Regions from separate parts of the Streptomyces sp. NPDC001493 genome, predicted to be linked through region 1. Evidence: riboswitches for the same ligand, from Rfam matches in the RefSeq annotation. Region 1 holds a riboswitch; the other holds the start of a gene.
What was found. A riboswitch is a leader RNA that binds a small molecule or an ion and turns the genes downstream of it on or off. The one in region 1 is predicted to bind cobalamin.
Positions count from the first base shown of each region.

Region 2: it holds a riboswitch for cobalamin, as region 1 does, so the genes downstream of both, metE (5-methyltetrahydropteroyltriglutamate--homocysteine S-methyltransferase) here and ACWCWD_RS02470 (CbtB domain-containing protein) in region 1, are expected to answer to the same signal.

Region 1 is NZ_JBSFHV010000001.1:633,782-641,358, forward strand. It holds gene ACWCWD_RS02445 (sodium:solute symporter family protein) at 1-115, opposite strand, end outside; gene ACWCWD_RS02450 (glucarate dehydratase family protein) at 277-1,551, opposite strand; gene ACWCWD_RS02455 (5-dehydro-4-deoxyglucarate dehydratase) at 1,551-2,504, opposite strand; gene ACWCWD_RS02460 (hypothetical protein) at 3,025-3,411, shown strand; partial or broken gene ACWCWD_RS02465 (IS110 family transposase) at 3,434-3,586, opposite strand; adenosylcobalamin (AdoCbl) riboswitch at 4,024-4,170, shown strand; gene ACWCWD_RS02470 (CbtB domain-containing protein) at 4,174-4,389, shown strand; gene ACWCWD_RS02475 (CbtA family protein) at 4,412-5,185, shown strand; gene ACWCWD_RS02480 (tetratricopeptide repeat protein) at 5,340-5,687, opposite strand; gene ACWCWD_RS02485 (pirin family protein) at 5,846-6,811, shown strand; gene ACWCWD_RS02490 (protein-tyrosine phosphatase family protein) at 7,125-7,511, opposite strand.
Region 2 is NZ_JBSFHV010000018.1:82,952-90,528, forward strand. It holds gene hemC (hydroxymethylbilane synthase) at 1-170, opposite strand, end outside; gene ACWCWD_RS24585 (beta-glucosidase) at 843-3,452, shown strand; gene ACWCWD_RS24590 ((2Fe-2S)-binding protein) at 3,586-4,326, opposite strand; cobalamin riboswitch at 4,723-4,937, shown strand; gene metE (5-methyltetrahydropteroyltriglutamate--homocysteine S-methyltransferase) at 5,103-7,421, shown strand.

The DNA.
Region 1 (7,577 bases):
TGCCGCCGCCGGTGAAGTAGTCGGAGACGTCGCTGACGCGCCGGTGCGACCACACGCCGATGAGCAGCATCACCAGGAAGTAGCCGCCGACGGCGACCCAGTCGAGCCAATGCATGGGCATACCTTCTTGTTGCTGGGACGGGCCCGTCACGGACGGCCCCGTCACCAGGACGGGCTCGTCACGGGGACGGGCTCGTCACGGGGGAGGGTGGGGGAGTCGGAGGCTGTCGCCCCCGGGCGTGCGGGCACCGCGCGGGCGCCCGCACGCGCCCTGGGTCACCAGCGCGGCGACTTGCTCTCGTACGACGGGTCCAGCCGGCGCATGTAGCCGGTGTCGTCCCGGTTGCGCAGACCGCAGCGCAGGTACTGCTCGTGCAGCCTGGCCAGGGCGTCCCGGTCCAGCTCCACCCCCAGGCCCGGGGTACGGGGCACGGCGACGGAACCGGCACGGAAGCCGAGGGCTCCGGGGACGATCACGTCCTCCGCCGGGTCCTTCCACGGCCAGTGGGTGTCGCAGGCGTAGGAGAGGTTCTCCGTGGCGGAGGCCAGGTGGGTCATCGCGGCCAGGCTGATGCCCAGATGGGAGTTGGAGTGCATGGACAGTCCCATGCCGAAGGTGTCGCAGATCCCGGCCAGCAGCTTCGAGCGTTCCAGGCCGCCCCAGTAGTGGTGGTCGGAGAGGACCACCTGCACCGCGTCCTGACGCACCGAGGAGTGCAGTTCGTCGAAGGCGACCACGCACATGTTGGTGGCCAGCGGCATCGAGGCCTCGCGGGCGACCCTGGCCATGCCCTCCTGTCCCGGAGTGGGGTCTTCCAGGTACTCCAGCACCCCTTCCAGGTCGCGCGCCACCTTCAGCGAAGTCTCCACGGTCCAGGCCGCGTTGGGGTCCAGCCGCAGCGGGGTGGTGGGGAACGCCTCGCGCAGCGCCAGGACTGCCTCGACCTCCTGCTCCGGCGGCATGACCCCGCCCTTGAGCTTGATGGCGGTGAACCCGTACTCGTCCACCATGCGCCGGGCCTGAGCCACGATCCCCTCGGGGTCCAGGGCAGCGCCCCAGCCGTCGGGCTCGTGACCCGGGTGCGCGTCCCACTTGTAGAACAGGTAGGCGCTGAAGGGAACTTGCTCGCGTACCGCACCGCCGAGCAGATCGCTCACCGGGCGGCCGACGGCCCGGCCCCGGATGTCCAGGCAGGCCACCTCGAAGGGGGAGAAGACCCGGTCCACCGTGCTGCTGGTGGTGATCATGCCCGTCAGGCCGTGGCCGTCGCTGCCGGAGTCGCTGCCGATCACCTCGGCGATCCTCCGGCGCATCGGACCGGTGGCGTGGACGTCCATGCCGGTGATCGCGTCGGCCGCCGTACGCAGCCGGCGCAGATGCCCCTCGTCGGCGTAGGTCTCGCCGAGCCCGGACACGCCCTGGTCGGTGTGGACCTCGACGACGGCGCGGAGCGCGTACGGCTCGTGGACGCCGACCGCGTTGAGGAGGGCCGGGTCCTTGAACGCCACGGGGGTGATCTCGATGCGGGTGATCCGCAGGCTGTCGCTCATCACAGCACCTCCCCGGCAACGTCACCGGCGCCGCTGACTGCCCCGGCCGTCACCAGGGCGCGGCCCCGCGCGACGATCCGTTCCAGCTCCGCGAGGTGCTCGGGCGTGGGATCGGTCAGCGGCGGGCGTACGCCGCCGGCGTCGAGGCCCCCTTGCCGGACCGCGGCCTTGACCAGGGCGACCGAGTAACCGGGAACCTTCTCGCGCAGTTCGATCAGAGGATGGAAGAAGCCGCCCAGGAGCTGCTGGACGGTGGTGTCGTCCCCGGAGGTGACGGCCCGGTGGAAGGCGAGGGCGATCTCCGGGGCGAAGCAGAACACCGCGGACGAGTACAGCTCGACCCCGATGCCGCGATAGGCGAGCACGGTGCCCTCCGCGGTGGGCATCCCGTTGAAGAACTGGAATTCCGCGCCACCGCACTCGGCGTCCGCGCGGACGGCGGTCACGATCCGGGACAGCAGGGAGAGATCACCCGTGCCGTCCTTGAGGCCCACGACCTGGGGCATCCGGGCCACTTCGAGAGCCGAGGGAACGTCGAAGCGCGCGGTGCCCCGCTGGTAGACGATCACCGGCAGCGAGCCGGCCGCGACCACCTGGCGCACGTAGGCGACCAGCCCGGCCGGCTCTCCCGCCACCAGGTACGGAGGCATCAGCAGCAGCCCGTCGGCACCGGCCTCCTCCGCGGCCCGCGCGTACTGCCGGGCCAGCGGCAGCGAACCGCCCGCACCGGCGAAGACCGGCACCTGACCGCCCGTCGCCTCCACCGCCGTCCGCACCGCCGAGGCGAACTCCTCCACACCGAGCGCGTGGAACTCCCCGGTGCCGCAGGCGACGAACACCCCACCCGCCCCGGCGCGGACTCCGCTCCGTACGTGTTCCGCCAGCTTCGCGGTATCCACCGAATCGTCCGGAGCGAACGGAGTCACGGGAAAGAACAGAACGCCCTCTAGCATGGAGCACCTTTCCGAGTTCATGTATATGAACGTTGGTCAATATGGCGAATCGCTGCACGGAAAGTAGGCGCCGCCGCGCGCCGAGGTCAAGGGTCGTGCGTAGGTCGGTTTCAGACAGGCAGGTGCGAAGCGATCTGCGCGTGACGGCTGCGGGTACGACTTCCGGCCAAGCTTTCGAGAGTGTCGAGATGTTGACCGTGAGCGGGGGGAGTGCAGATGTGCATGCAGCTTGAGCTGGTGTGATGCCGCAGGTTGCCCGTGGTGGGCCGCCGGGGAGGGGTGGGATGAGGGCGCGGGGGATCGTCGTGCCGGCCGCCGTGCGGGCGCAAATCCTCTGGGCGATTTTCAGCCATGACGGGGGCGAGGGTGAGGGACGCCCGGCCTCGGGTGAGCGTGCGGAATTGCTGCGATCGTTCCGCCGGGTGCACAACTGTGCGTGACCATGCACGATTGGGCGCGGCGGGGAGCGTGGCAGGGGGCCCTATGTGGTTCGTCAAGGTGGCGGGTTAGCTTGCCGGTGGTGTCGGCTGGAGAGGGGGATGCGGTGGGAGTGTCAGGCGGAGAGTCGAAGGCGCGCGCTGTTGAAGAGTGGCGGGACGTCTATGACCTGCTGGATGCCGTTCGGCAGCGGCCGAACGCATGGGTGCGTAACGGCTCGTTGCGGGAACTGGCGGTGATGATGTTCGGCTACCACCTCGCTCTTCAGGTCCACGATGCCGATGAGGAGTTCCCGTTTCATCGCGGAAGCGGAGGATTTGCCGCTTGGCTCAGCAGGACCCGTGGATGGTCGATGGCGACTGGATGGGACGCCGCGATCGTGGAGAACCTTCCTTGTGAATCTCCGCTCGACGCCTTCTTCCGGCTCGTGGACGAGTACCGAGACGTCGCAGATCGGCCCGTCTCCTGAGCGCTCGCAGCGTGGTGTTCGGTCAAACAGACCGGGCGGGTTGGGGTTCGTGGAAGGTGCCGTCGCAGAGCATCGCGAAGAGGACGTCGGCTCGTCGTCCCGCGAGGCAGAGGAGGGCTTGGGCGTGGTGCTTGCCCTGGGCGATGTTCTTGTCGAAGTTGGCCCGGGAGGGCGGGCCGCGACCCGGGTGGCCTCACCGGTCAGGTCGTCCTCGCCTCGCCCACGGCACCGATCGCCACATCCACATCGCGAAGAGCCTCCCGACCTGCGGCCGGTCGAGCGGGTGCGGCCGCGGACGGTGGAGCCCGGGTGCTCGGGCCGGCCGTGACCGGGCTGTCCACCCTTCCGCCCGGGCCGGACGGGTGGCGGGGCCGGAACCGCGGCGCGCGACTGGAGATGCCGGCGGCGGGGGAGCCGAGCGGGCCGACGGCGTCGCCGGTGAACCGGCCTCACGCGGTGCGTGGTTCGGTGCGTGGTTCGGTGCCGGTGAGGCGAATGTCACCCGCAAGGTCGTCGCGGAAGGATCTTTTTTCTCAACAGCCGCTCTGAGCAATGGTGTTGAGGAGAGGATGGCGCGACGCCCCATGGCGGCGCCCGAACGCAGGCGCTATGGTCTGACCAGCATGACGACGGCGTAACGGAAGTCCGGTGAGAATCCGGCACGGTCGCGCCACTGTGAACCCGTACCTGCGGGAAGTCAGACCCAACACCGTCGTCTCAGGCACCACGATCGGGACGCGTGTTCCCTCAGGAGGTTCTGCCATGGCACACATTGCCGCACCCTCGACCGGCGTACCCGCCGTCACCCCCATATCGCTGAAGGCGATCGCCCCGTGGGCGGTCTTCTTCGGCATCCTCATGCTCGTCCTGCTGTACTTCGTCGGCGCGGAGCAGGGCGCCACCTCGGTCTTCTCCGGCGAGGCCGTTCACGAGTGGGTCCACGACGGCCGTCACCTTCTCGGCTTCCCCTGCCACTAGACCTCAGGGGAACCGAACTCTCATGAACTCCATATCCGTTCGAGCACTCCTGGTCCGCGGCATGCTCGCGGGCCTGCTCGCGGGCGTCGCGGCACTCCTCGTCGCCTACTTCCTCGGTGAGTCCCGGGTGGACGCGTCCATCGCCCTGGAAGAGGCCCACAACCACGACCACCACGGCGGCGAGGAACTGGTCAGCCGGACGATGCAGGCCACCGGCGGTCTCGCCACCGGCGTCCTCGTCTTCGGCGTCGCCGTCGGCGGCATCGCGGCACTCGTCTTCTGCTACACCCTCGGCCGCATCGGGAACTTCGGCCCCCGGGCCACCGCGGCCCTGGTCGCGGGGGCGGCGCTGCTGACCGTCTACCTCGTACCGTTCCTGAAGTACCCCGCCAACCCGCCGGCCGTCGGCAACCCGGACACCATCGGCCAACGTACGGGGCTGTTCTTCCTCATGGTGGCGCTCAGCGTCCTGCTCGCCGTCGCCGCCGTCATCGCCGGAAGGCGGCTCGCGCCGCGCCTCGGCAACTGGAACGCGACCGTCGCCGCGTCCGCCGGATACGTCCTGCTGATCGGACTCGCGTACGTGTTCCTGCCGTCGTTCGACGAGGTGGGCGCGGACTTCCCGGCGACCCTGCTCTGGGAATTCCGGCTCTCCACCCTCGCGGTCCAGGCCACCCTCTGGGTGAGCTTCGGGCTGATCTTCGGTGCCCTCACCGAGCGCCTGCTGCTTCCCTCGCGGGGGCGGGGCGAGACCTTCCGGGACAGCGCGCACCGGACAGCCGGGGCGGTGGGCTGACCACCCCGCGGCTGTCCCGTACCACGCGTGGGCGTCCCACGCGTGTGCGGCCGGAGAGACTCTCCGGCCGCACACGCCGGCGTCGTACCACCGGGGGTGCCCCGGTCCTCGGCGAGGACCGGGGCGCCGCGACGGCCGCCGCCACCGGGGAAGGTCAGTCGGTGCTGAAGTCGCCGTTCAGGGCGGCGGCCACCCGCAGGTGCGGCGCGGCCTCCTCGTGCCGGCCCTGGCGCTCCAGCGTGCGTCCCAGCAGCAGGCGCGCGTAGTCCTCGACCGGGTCACGCTCCAGGACGATCCGCAGCTCCGCCTCGGCCTTCCCGAGCCGCGCCGAGTGGTAGTAGGCACGGGCGAGCAACAGGCGCGGGGCCACCTGCTCCGGGACCTCGTCGACGAGCCCGCCCAGAATGCGCGCCGCGGTGAGGTACTCCTTCGCGTCGAAGAACAACTGCGCGCGGTTCCAGCGGTCGGCGGCCGTGCCGAACTCGTAGTAGTTCTCGTCCATGTGGTTCCTCCTCTGCCGCCGGCGGGGCGGCCGTTCCGGCCTCCCGCCCGTGTGCTCGCGACAACATACCCCGGTGGTTGAATATTCCACTAAATCGGCGAGGTGACGATCGCGCCACTTACCCTCCGGCCCGGCCGGAGCGCAATAGGTTGACCACCATGAGCAACCTCGATCGCCAGGCCACGCTGTCCGTCTGCGGAGGGCGGGGCTTCGTCGTCGCCGAACCGGTACGTGAACTCCTCACCCCGCGCCACGTACGGCTCGGCGAGTCCACCGAAGTCCGCAGGCTGCTGCCCAACCTCGGCCGTCGCATGATCGGCGCCTGGGCCTTTGTCGACCACTACGGCCCCGACGACATCGCGGACGAGCCCGGCATGCAGGTGCCGCCCCACCCGCACATGGGACTGCAGACAGTGAGCTGGCTGCACGAGGGAGAGGTGCTCCACCGCGACAGCCTCGGAAGCCTGCGTACCGTACGCCCCAGGGAGCTGGGTCTGATGACGTCGGGCCGGGCCATCAGCCACTCCGAGGAGAGCCCGAAGAGTCACGCCAAGTTTCTGCACGGCGCCCAGCTGTGGGTGGCCCTTCCGGAGGCCCACCGCCACGTCGAACCCCACTTCCAGCACCACGCCGGCCTCCCCACGGTGACGGCCCCCGGCCTCACTGTCACGGTGATCCTCGGCGAGATCGACGGAGCAGTCTCGCCGGGCACCGCCTACACCCCGATCGTCGGCGCCGACCTCGCCCTCGCGGCGGGCACCGAGACCCGCCTGCCGCTCGACCCGGACTTCGAGTACGCCGTCCTGTCGATGTCGGGCGAGGCCCATGTCGACGGCGTGCCCGTACTCCCCGGATCGATGCTCTACCTCGGCTGCGGCCGCGACGAACTCCCCCTGCGTGCCGAGTCCGACGCCGGGCTCATGCTCCTCGGGGGTGAACCGTTCGCGGAGGAGATCGTCATGTGGTGGAACTTCATCGGGCGATCCGGTGACGAGATCGCGCAGGCTCGGCAGGACTGGATGGAAGGGCGGGGATTCGGTGAGGTGACGGGATACGACGGCGAGCGTCTGCCCGCTCCGGTCCTCCCGGCCACCCCCCTGAAACCGCGAGGGAGGGTGCGCTGACCTGCGGCGACGGGGCCAGACGCGTCGTCATTGTGGTGAAGTCTCAGTAGTTGCCCGACCGCTTCCTGCGGATGCCACTTCTGGGGCGACGGGGTAGATGGAGGTGTTGGCCCCGCCTGTGGCCGTTCCCGAGTTTGGAGTCCGCGGGAAGGGTTGGCGACCCCATGTTGACCTTGCTGGCGGATGATCAGATTCTCTTTCGAGCTGCTGATTGGCATGTAATGGTTCGTAGTTGAGGGGAAGCATCGCGTGCCGGTTCAGGACCGGTGAGCTCGTTCTTTTGGTCTTGGGGCGATCTTCAACCTCCATATGGTCAGGTAGTGGTGTCCAGGCCGACCAGGAGAGAGGCGACATCGAGGCCTGTGGTGAGGTACTTCTCGAACATCTGATTGTTCAGGGCCCAGGGCGACCGCCTCTCCCGGATGAGCTGGATCGCCGTCATTGCGGACTGGCCCAGCTCGATGAGGGTTTGCGCCACCACCAGGCCGGAGCGGTTGTAGCCGGCGTTGCAGCGGACCAGAACCGTACGTCCGCGCCGCACAGTGTGGGTCGCGGCAGTGGCCAGTTGCTGGACGGCTTCGATCTGCTCGGCGGTGAGCGGGCCATCGGGGATCTCAGTGATCAGATGGCCAACGCCAGGCTCAGGGCCGTGGCCGGGTCGGGTGAACAGGCTGATGACCAGGTCAAACTCAGTACCCACGACCGCAGCGTGGCTCTGCCCAAGAGAGTCGGTCCACTGATGGCCGCCCATCCACAGTCTCGGCGC
Region 2 (7,577 bases), on a different contig from region 1:
GCGACCTCGGCGAGTGTGGGTGTCACCCGGTCCTGATCGCCGCCTTCGAGGATGATCTCCCGTTTGAAGGAGACGTGGGGGAACTGCCGGGCCAGGGGCGCTAGCCATGCGCCGGCTTGCGTTCTCGCCAGCTTGCTCGCCCTGGAGCCGACCCGTACCACTTCGCCCATGCGGGTCAACTCCCTCAGGTTTCGCGACTGTTCGCCTGTCGGCCGGTTCGCTCGTCGCCCTGGTCGCCTTTTCGAGAACGAGCCTACTTGCCCCGGAACCATGCGTTTTCCGACAGCTTGTCACCGAAGAGGAGTTCTGTGACCGCCGCCTCGGACGCGTCCGCGAGGCCGCGGCCGCCTACCGGTCGGCGGAGGCTGCGGCACACCGCGGGAGCGCGGGTGGGACTCCGGGCGTCACCCGCACGGGCACCCGGAGTCCCGGCACCCGGCTCCCGGTACCCGGCTCCGCGCCTTCACCGAATGAACGGCCCAGCGGGCCTCCGCGCCACCATGGAATCCCACCTGCCGCGCGGGCATCGGGCCCCGACGGGGCAGTACACAGCCCGCTCACAGAAGAACCCGCAGACGCGATCCTTCAAGAAATAAACCCGATCGGCGCCCGAAAAGACCTGCGTACCGAAGTCTTGACGGCATATGCAACCCCGGCTGAGACTCACGCCGTACTCGCATCGAAGCGAAGAGCGACACCGGCACGTCAGGGCCGGTGTCGCGACCCCGCTGGGTGCGTCACGCCCAGAGCCGGGTTGCGGGACCCGGCTTTCCACGCCGCGTCCGCCGGGAGACCCGCACTCCCGAGGCGCGCGGCACACCCTCACCGGAAGGGCCACAGCCATGTCAGGCGACCCGCTCCTCACCGCGTCCGAGCCGCAGTCCACCACCGCCGAGCACACCCGCCGCGCCATCCTGCAGAGGCTGGGCGGTACCGCCGCCGCCTTCGCCTTCATCGCCGCCGCGGGCCCGCTCTCCTCCTCCCCCGCCGCAGCGGCATCGCCCACCACCGGCGCTTCCCGCACCCGCGACAGCCGCGTCGCGGCACTGCTGCGCAAGCTCACGCTGGACGAGAAGCTCTCCCTCGTCCACGGCGCGACGGACCCCCAGCGCCTCGGACAGGCCGGTTATCTGCCGGGCATCAGCCGCCTGGGCATCCCCGAGCTGCGACTCACCGACGGGCCCGCGGGGGTCAACGTGGCGCGGTCCGCGACCGGGCTGCCCCCGGTCTCCACGCTCGGGGCGACCTTCAACCGCGAACTCGCCCGGGAGTACGGCGCGGTGATGGGCCGTGAGGGGCGGGCGCTGGGCATGGACGTGCTGCTCGCCCCGCAGATCGAGCTGTCCCGCTCGCCGCTGTGGAGCCGCAACAAGGACCAGTCCGGCGAGGACCCGTACCTCAACGGCGTCATCGGCGCCGCACAGGTCCAGGGCATCCAGGCGCAGGGCATGTTCGCCCAGGCGAAGCACTTCCTCGCCAACAACCAGTCCGTCGGGCAGAACACCTCGGACTTCGTCATCGACGAACGCACCCTGCACGAGATCTACCTGCCCGCCTGGGAGGCCGTGATCCAGGCCGGTGTCGCCTCGGTGATGGCCGCGTACAACCACATCAACGGCGAGTGGAACGGTTCCAGCGCCGCCACCCTCACCGACATCCTCCGCGGCGAGCTGGGCTTCGAGGGCTTCGTCACCTCCGACTGGGGCGCCACCCACAGCACGTCGATCGCGGCCGGCCTCGACATGCAGATGCCCAACGGCAGTTACTTCGGCGACCCGCTCAAGGCGGCCGTGCTGAACGGCAGCATCCCCGAGTCCGCGGTCGACACGGCGGTCGGCAGGCTGCTCGGCCGCTACGACGCCTTCGGGCTGCTGGACGGCAGCCGCAAGAAGGCGCCGAAGGCCGTCGACGTGGCGGAGGGTGCCCGCGTCGCCCGTGAGGTCGCCACCCAGGGCGCCGTCCTGCTCACCAACAACGGCGGGCTCCCGCTGAGCGGGGCCGCGCTGGCGGACCTGGCGCTCATCGGACCGACCGCCGGGCAGGTCGCCGTCACCGTCGCGGGCGAGCGCGCCTACGGCTTCGAGGACCGGATGGTCGGCCCCCTGGACGCCCTGCGCCGTACCGCCCGCAACGCCCGGATCGGGTACGAGGTCGGTCTGGACCTCACCGGCAGGGCCGTCCCCGCCTCGGCGTTCCCCTCCGGCCTGACCCGTACGGACGCCTCCGGCGCCACCTCCACCGACCACACCGTCGACTTCACCGGCGCACACGCCTTCGACGCGGGTACCACCGCCACCTGGACCGGCACCCTGGTGCCCCCGTCCACCGGCGAGTACGCCCTCAAGATCCAGGGCTGGGGCGCCTCCCTGTCGCTCTCGCTCGACGGCACCCAGATCGCCACCGCCGCCTCGGTCCGCGACGCGTTCACCCGCAAGTGGTCCAGCATCGTGCCCACCACCGACGGCCTGGACAACGGCCAGACCACCGGCGTCCTCACCGGCGGCCGCTCCTACCAGGTGAAGATCACCGCGACGGCGTGGGCCGAGACTGTCGCCGACCGGGGTCCGGTGCAGGTCCGCTTCGCCTGGGTCACCCCCGAGCAGGCCGCCGCCGACGTCAAGGCGGCCGTCGCCCTCGCCCGCCGGGTTCACACCCCCGTCGTCTTCGCCTTCAACGGAACGGGAGGAACCGTCGGTTCCACGGCCGAGACCGGATCGCTCGCTCTCCCCTCCCACCAGGACGACCTGATCACGGCCGTGGCGAACGCCAACCCCCGCACCGTCGTCGTCCTCACCGTGGGCGGCCCCGTGGAACTGCCCTGGCGCAAGAAGGTCGCCGCGATCCTGCACGCCGGATACACCGGCCAGGAAGGCGGCTGGGCCGTCGCCGACCTGCTCCTCGGCCGGGCCAACCCCAGCGGACGCGTCATCGTCACCTACCCGGACAAACTGACCGACCACCCTGTCCACGACCCCGCCCACCCGGAGCGCTACCAGGGTGTCGATAACGTTGTCAGGTACAGCGAGGGCGTCTTCACCGGCTACCGGGGCTTCGACAAGGCCGGCGTCACCCCGCTCATGCCCTTCGGCCACGGCCTGTCCTACACCCGCTTCGGGTACAGCCACCTCTCCGTGGAATCCACCCGGGACGGCGGCCTGAGCGTCTCCTTCACCCTCACCAACAAGGGCCGGACCAGGGGGGCCGAGGTTCCTCAGCTCTACCTGGGCTCGCCCCAGGGCGCACCCGTCGAACTCCCCGTACGCGCTCTGGCCGCCTTCGACCGGATCGACCTCGCGCCCGGCGCCTCCCGGCGTATCACCCTCAAGGCGACCGCGCGGCAGCTCTCGTACTGGGACACCGCCCGCTCCCACTGGGTCCGCACCACCGGCCGCAGGAACATCTACGTCGGTGCGTCGTCCCGCGACATCCGGCTGACCGGCACCGGCCGGTAGGCAGCCCGACGGAGCCCGTCCCCTGCCTCATGGCCGCACGGGGACGGGCTCCGTCCTGCGCCCCGCACGGGCTCCGTCCCGCGCCCCGCACCACGCGGTTCGGCCTGCGGCCGGGAAGCAGCCGGGGTCGGCGTCAGCGGGCCAGCGCGCAGTCCCCGCACAGGGGGCCCCTGCGGTCGGGGGCGGCGCGGTAGATGAGGCAGCAGCTACGGCGCCTGAAGGCTCCGCCGTCGGCCGTGGTCGCGGTGGAGCGCAGCGGAGGGCGTGCGAGGAGGAGCGAGGTCAGGGTGCGGGTGCGGGCGGCGAGTTCCGGGCGGGAGGCCGCGATCATGGTCGCCGCCCCGTTGAGGGCCGAGGCGGTGTTCCCCCACAGGATGTGCCGGGATACGGAGAACTCCCCCACCATGTCGGCGAGTTCGCGCAGCGGGCCGTCCAGCAGGCGGGTGCTGAGTTCGTCGGCGAGGTGCTCCGGGGATCCCGCCGGGCCGTCGGCGACGGCGCTGTCGGGCAGCGAGAGGGGGATCGGTCCGCCGATCACGGGCTGCCATCGCAGCTCGGTGAGGCCGGGGGCGAGGACTCTGTCGTGCAGCACCGCGGCGGCCAGGGCCGGGGAGATCAGCCGGGCGGCCAGCCCCAGATGCGCGACGGAGGCCGCGACGCGCTGTTCCACCGAGCCGGGTGGCCGGCCGCCCGCCGCGGCCAGCCGGTCTCCGACCGCGGCGACTCGTGCTTCGACCAGCGGGCGGGACATCGGCTGCCAGGGGCCGTCGGGTTCGGTACCGAGCGGATGGATCCGGAGCGCGAAGAACGGGCCCAGGACGGTGACCGACTCGCTCAGGGCCGTCGCCGTGGCCGTATCCGTCGTATCCGTCATGCGGATACCGGCCCGGTGGCGGAACGGCGGACCGGTGCGGCGACCGGGGTGTCCCGTGGGGAATTCCGTCGGAACGCGGGCGGCATGCTCACGGTTGGCTCTCTCTTCGGGATGGCGCGTCCCTCGCGAATGCGGGCGGGATGAGGGCTCGGGTGTCCGACTCGCCATCTGCCGGTGGCGAGCTCACGGTGGCGCGATCGTGCTGGAATTCCACCGGCTTCCTCGTGCCATCACTCCGCGGAAAACATATGAGCGGTCCGTCCACCCGGTCAACCGCACCATTCCGGCCCCTCGCACGGCCAGGGGCCCCGCCTCACGTTCCGGACCGCCTCACGTTCCGGACCGCCTCACGTTCCGGAATGTGAACGGAGGTGCGCCGCGTCGACTTCCACCCTCTACCCTGGCGATGCAGCTGGTTCGCCCTGTCCGCCAGGCAGGCGCGTCGTAAGAGGGAACCCGGTGGGAATCCGGGACTGCCCCGCAGCGGTGAGTGGGAACGACCGCCGTCATACGCACTGGGTCCGGTGGGACCTGGGAAGCGACGGCCAGTAGGAGTCTGCACAGCAGACGCGCCCGCGAGTCCGAAGACCTGCCCGTTGCCCGCACACGACCATTTGTGTGCGGATATCCCGGTGACCTCGTGGGCGGGTCGGCGTACACATCGGATGGACCGTCACGCCCGTGCGGCGTACCGGGATCCGTCCGGTTCCGTCATTCCTTCGCGTCCGCGTCCCGTTCCCGGGGTGTTCAGGAGTCATCTCGCGAAGGAGATTTCCGTGACAACGAAGTCCGCAGCCGCGGCAGCACGATCCACCGTGTACGGCTACCCCCGCCAGGGCCCGCACCGGGAACTGAAGAAGGCCGTCGAGGGCTACTGGAAGGGCCGGATCACCGCCCACGAGCTCCGGGAGACCGCGGCCGGGCTGCGCCGGTCCAACTGGCAGCAGCTGGCATCCGCCGGTATCCAGGAGGTGCCCACCGGGGACTTCTCGTACTACGACCACGTCCTGGACACCAGCGTCATGGTCGGCGCCGTCCCGCGGCGTCACCGCGCGGCCGTGGCCGCCGACGCGCTCGACGGGTACTTCGCCATGGCGCGGGGCACCCAGGACGTCGCGCCGCTGGAGATGACCAAGTGGTTCGACACCAACTACCACTACCTCGTCCCCGAACTCGGGCCCGACACCGTGTTCACCGCCGACTCCGGCAAGCAGGTCTCCGAGCTGGCGGAAGCCCTCGCCCTCGGGCACACCGCCCGGCCGGTGCTCGTCGGCCCGGTGACGTACCTGCTGCTGGCCAAGCCGGCCCCCGGCGCACCCGCGGACTTCGAACCGCTCACCCTGCTGGACCGGCTGCTTCCGGTGTACGCGGAGGTGCTCGCCGATCTGCGGGCCGCCGGTGCCAGGTGGGTCCAGCTGGACGAGCCCGCCCTCGTCCAGGACCGCACCCCGGCCGAACTGGACGCCGTGGCCCGCGCATACGGTGAGCTGGGCGGTCTCGCCGACCGGCCCGAGCTGCTCGTGGCGTCCTACTTCGACCGGCTCGGGGAGGCTCTTCCCGTCCTGGCGAGGGCCCCGATCGAGGGGCTGGCACTCGACTTCACGGGCGTGGCCGCCGCCAATCTCGACGGACTCGCCGCCATCGGCGGGCTGCCGGGCAAACGGCTGGTCGCGGGGGTCGTCGACGGCCGCAACGTCTGGATCAACGACTACGAGAAGTCGCTCTCCGTCCTCGCCACTCTGCTCGGTCTCGCGGACCGGGTCGACGTCGCCGCGTCCTGCTCCCTGCTCCACGTCCCGATCGACACGGCACCCGAACGGGACATCGACCCTCAGATCCTGCGCTGGCTGGCCTTCGCCCGGCAGAAGACCGCCGAGGTCGTCACCCTCGCCAAGGGCCTGGTTCGGGGCACCGCGTCGATCGCCGGAGAGATCGCCGCCAACCGTGCCGACCTCGCCTCCCGCTCCGCCTCCCCGGTCACCCGCGACCCCGCCGTACGCGCCAGGACCACGGCCGTCACCGCCGCCGACGGCCGGCGCTCCCAGCCGTACGCCGAACGCGCCGCCGCCCAACGCGCGCACCTCAAGCTGCCGTTGCTGCCGACGACGACCATCGGCTCGTTCCCGCAGACCGACGAGGTACGGACGGCACGCGCGGACCTGCGGGCCGGCCGCGTCGACACGGCCGGTTACGAGGAACGGATCCGGGCCGAGATCGGCGCGGTCGTCTCCTTCCAGGAGAAAGCCGGGCTCGACGTGCTGGTGCACGGCGAACCCGAACGCAACGACATGGTGCAGTACTTCGCCGAGCAGCTCACCGGCTACCTCGCGACCCGGCACGGCTGGGTCCAGTCCTACGGCACCCGCTGCGTCCGGCCGCCGGTTCTGGCGGGCGACGTCTCCCGGCCCGGTCCGATGACCGTGCGCTGGACCTCGTACGCGCAGTCGCTCACCGCCCGTCCGGTGAAGGGCATGCTGACCGGGCCGGTGACGATGCTGGCCTGGTCCTTCGTCCGGGACGACCAGCCGCTCGGGGAGACGGCCCGGCAGGTCGCGCTCGCGCTGCGGGACGAGGTCGCCGATCTGGAGGCGGCCGGTACCTCGGTGATCCAGGTGGACGAACCCGCCCTGCGCGAGACGCTTCCGCTGCGGTCCGCAGACCGGGCCGCGTACCTGGGGTGGGCGACCGAGTCCTTCCGGCTCACCACCGGCGGCGTACGGCCGGGTACGCAGATCCACACGCACATGTGCTACGCCGAGTTCGGCGACATCGTCCAGGCCATCGACGATCTCGACGCCGACGTCATCAGTCTGGAGGCGGCCCGCTCCCGCATGGAGGTCGCCCGCGAACTCGCGGCCCACGGCTACCCGCGCGAGGCGGGACCGGGCGTCTACGACATCCACTCCCCGCGTGTTCCCAGCACGGAGGAGGCCGCCGGACTTCTGCGGGAGGGCCTGAAGGCGATTCCCGCCGAACGGCTGTGGGTCAACCCCGACTGCGGCCTGAAGACCCGCGGCTGGACCGAGACCCGGTCGTCCCTGGAGAACCTGGTCGCCGCCGCTCGTACGGTCCGCGGCGAGCTGTCCGGATCCTGACCCGGGGAGCAACGGCGGGGCCCGGGAGCAACGGCGGGGCCGGGACGTCTCGGGCGTCCCGGCCCCGTCGGCCCGGCTCGCGTCGGACGTGCGCGGGCCGGGGCGAATCCCGACCGTTTCCCGCCGCCCGGGCCGCTTCCGGGCGGGCGGGCGGGC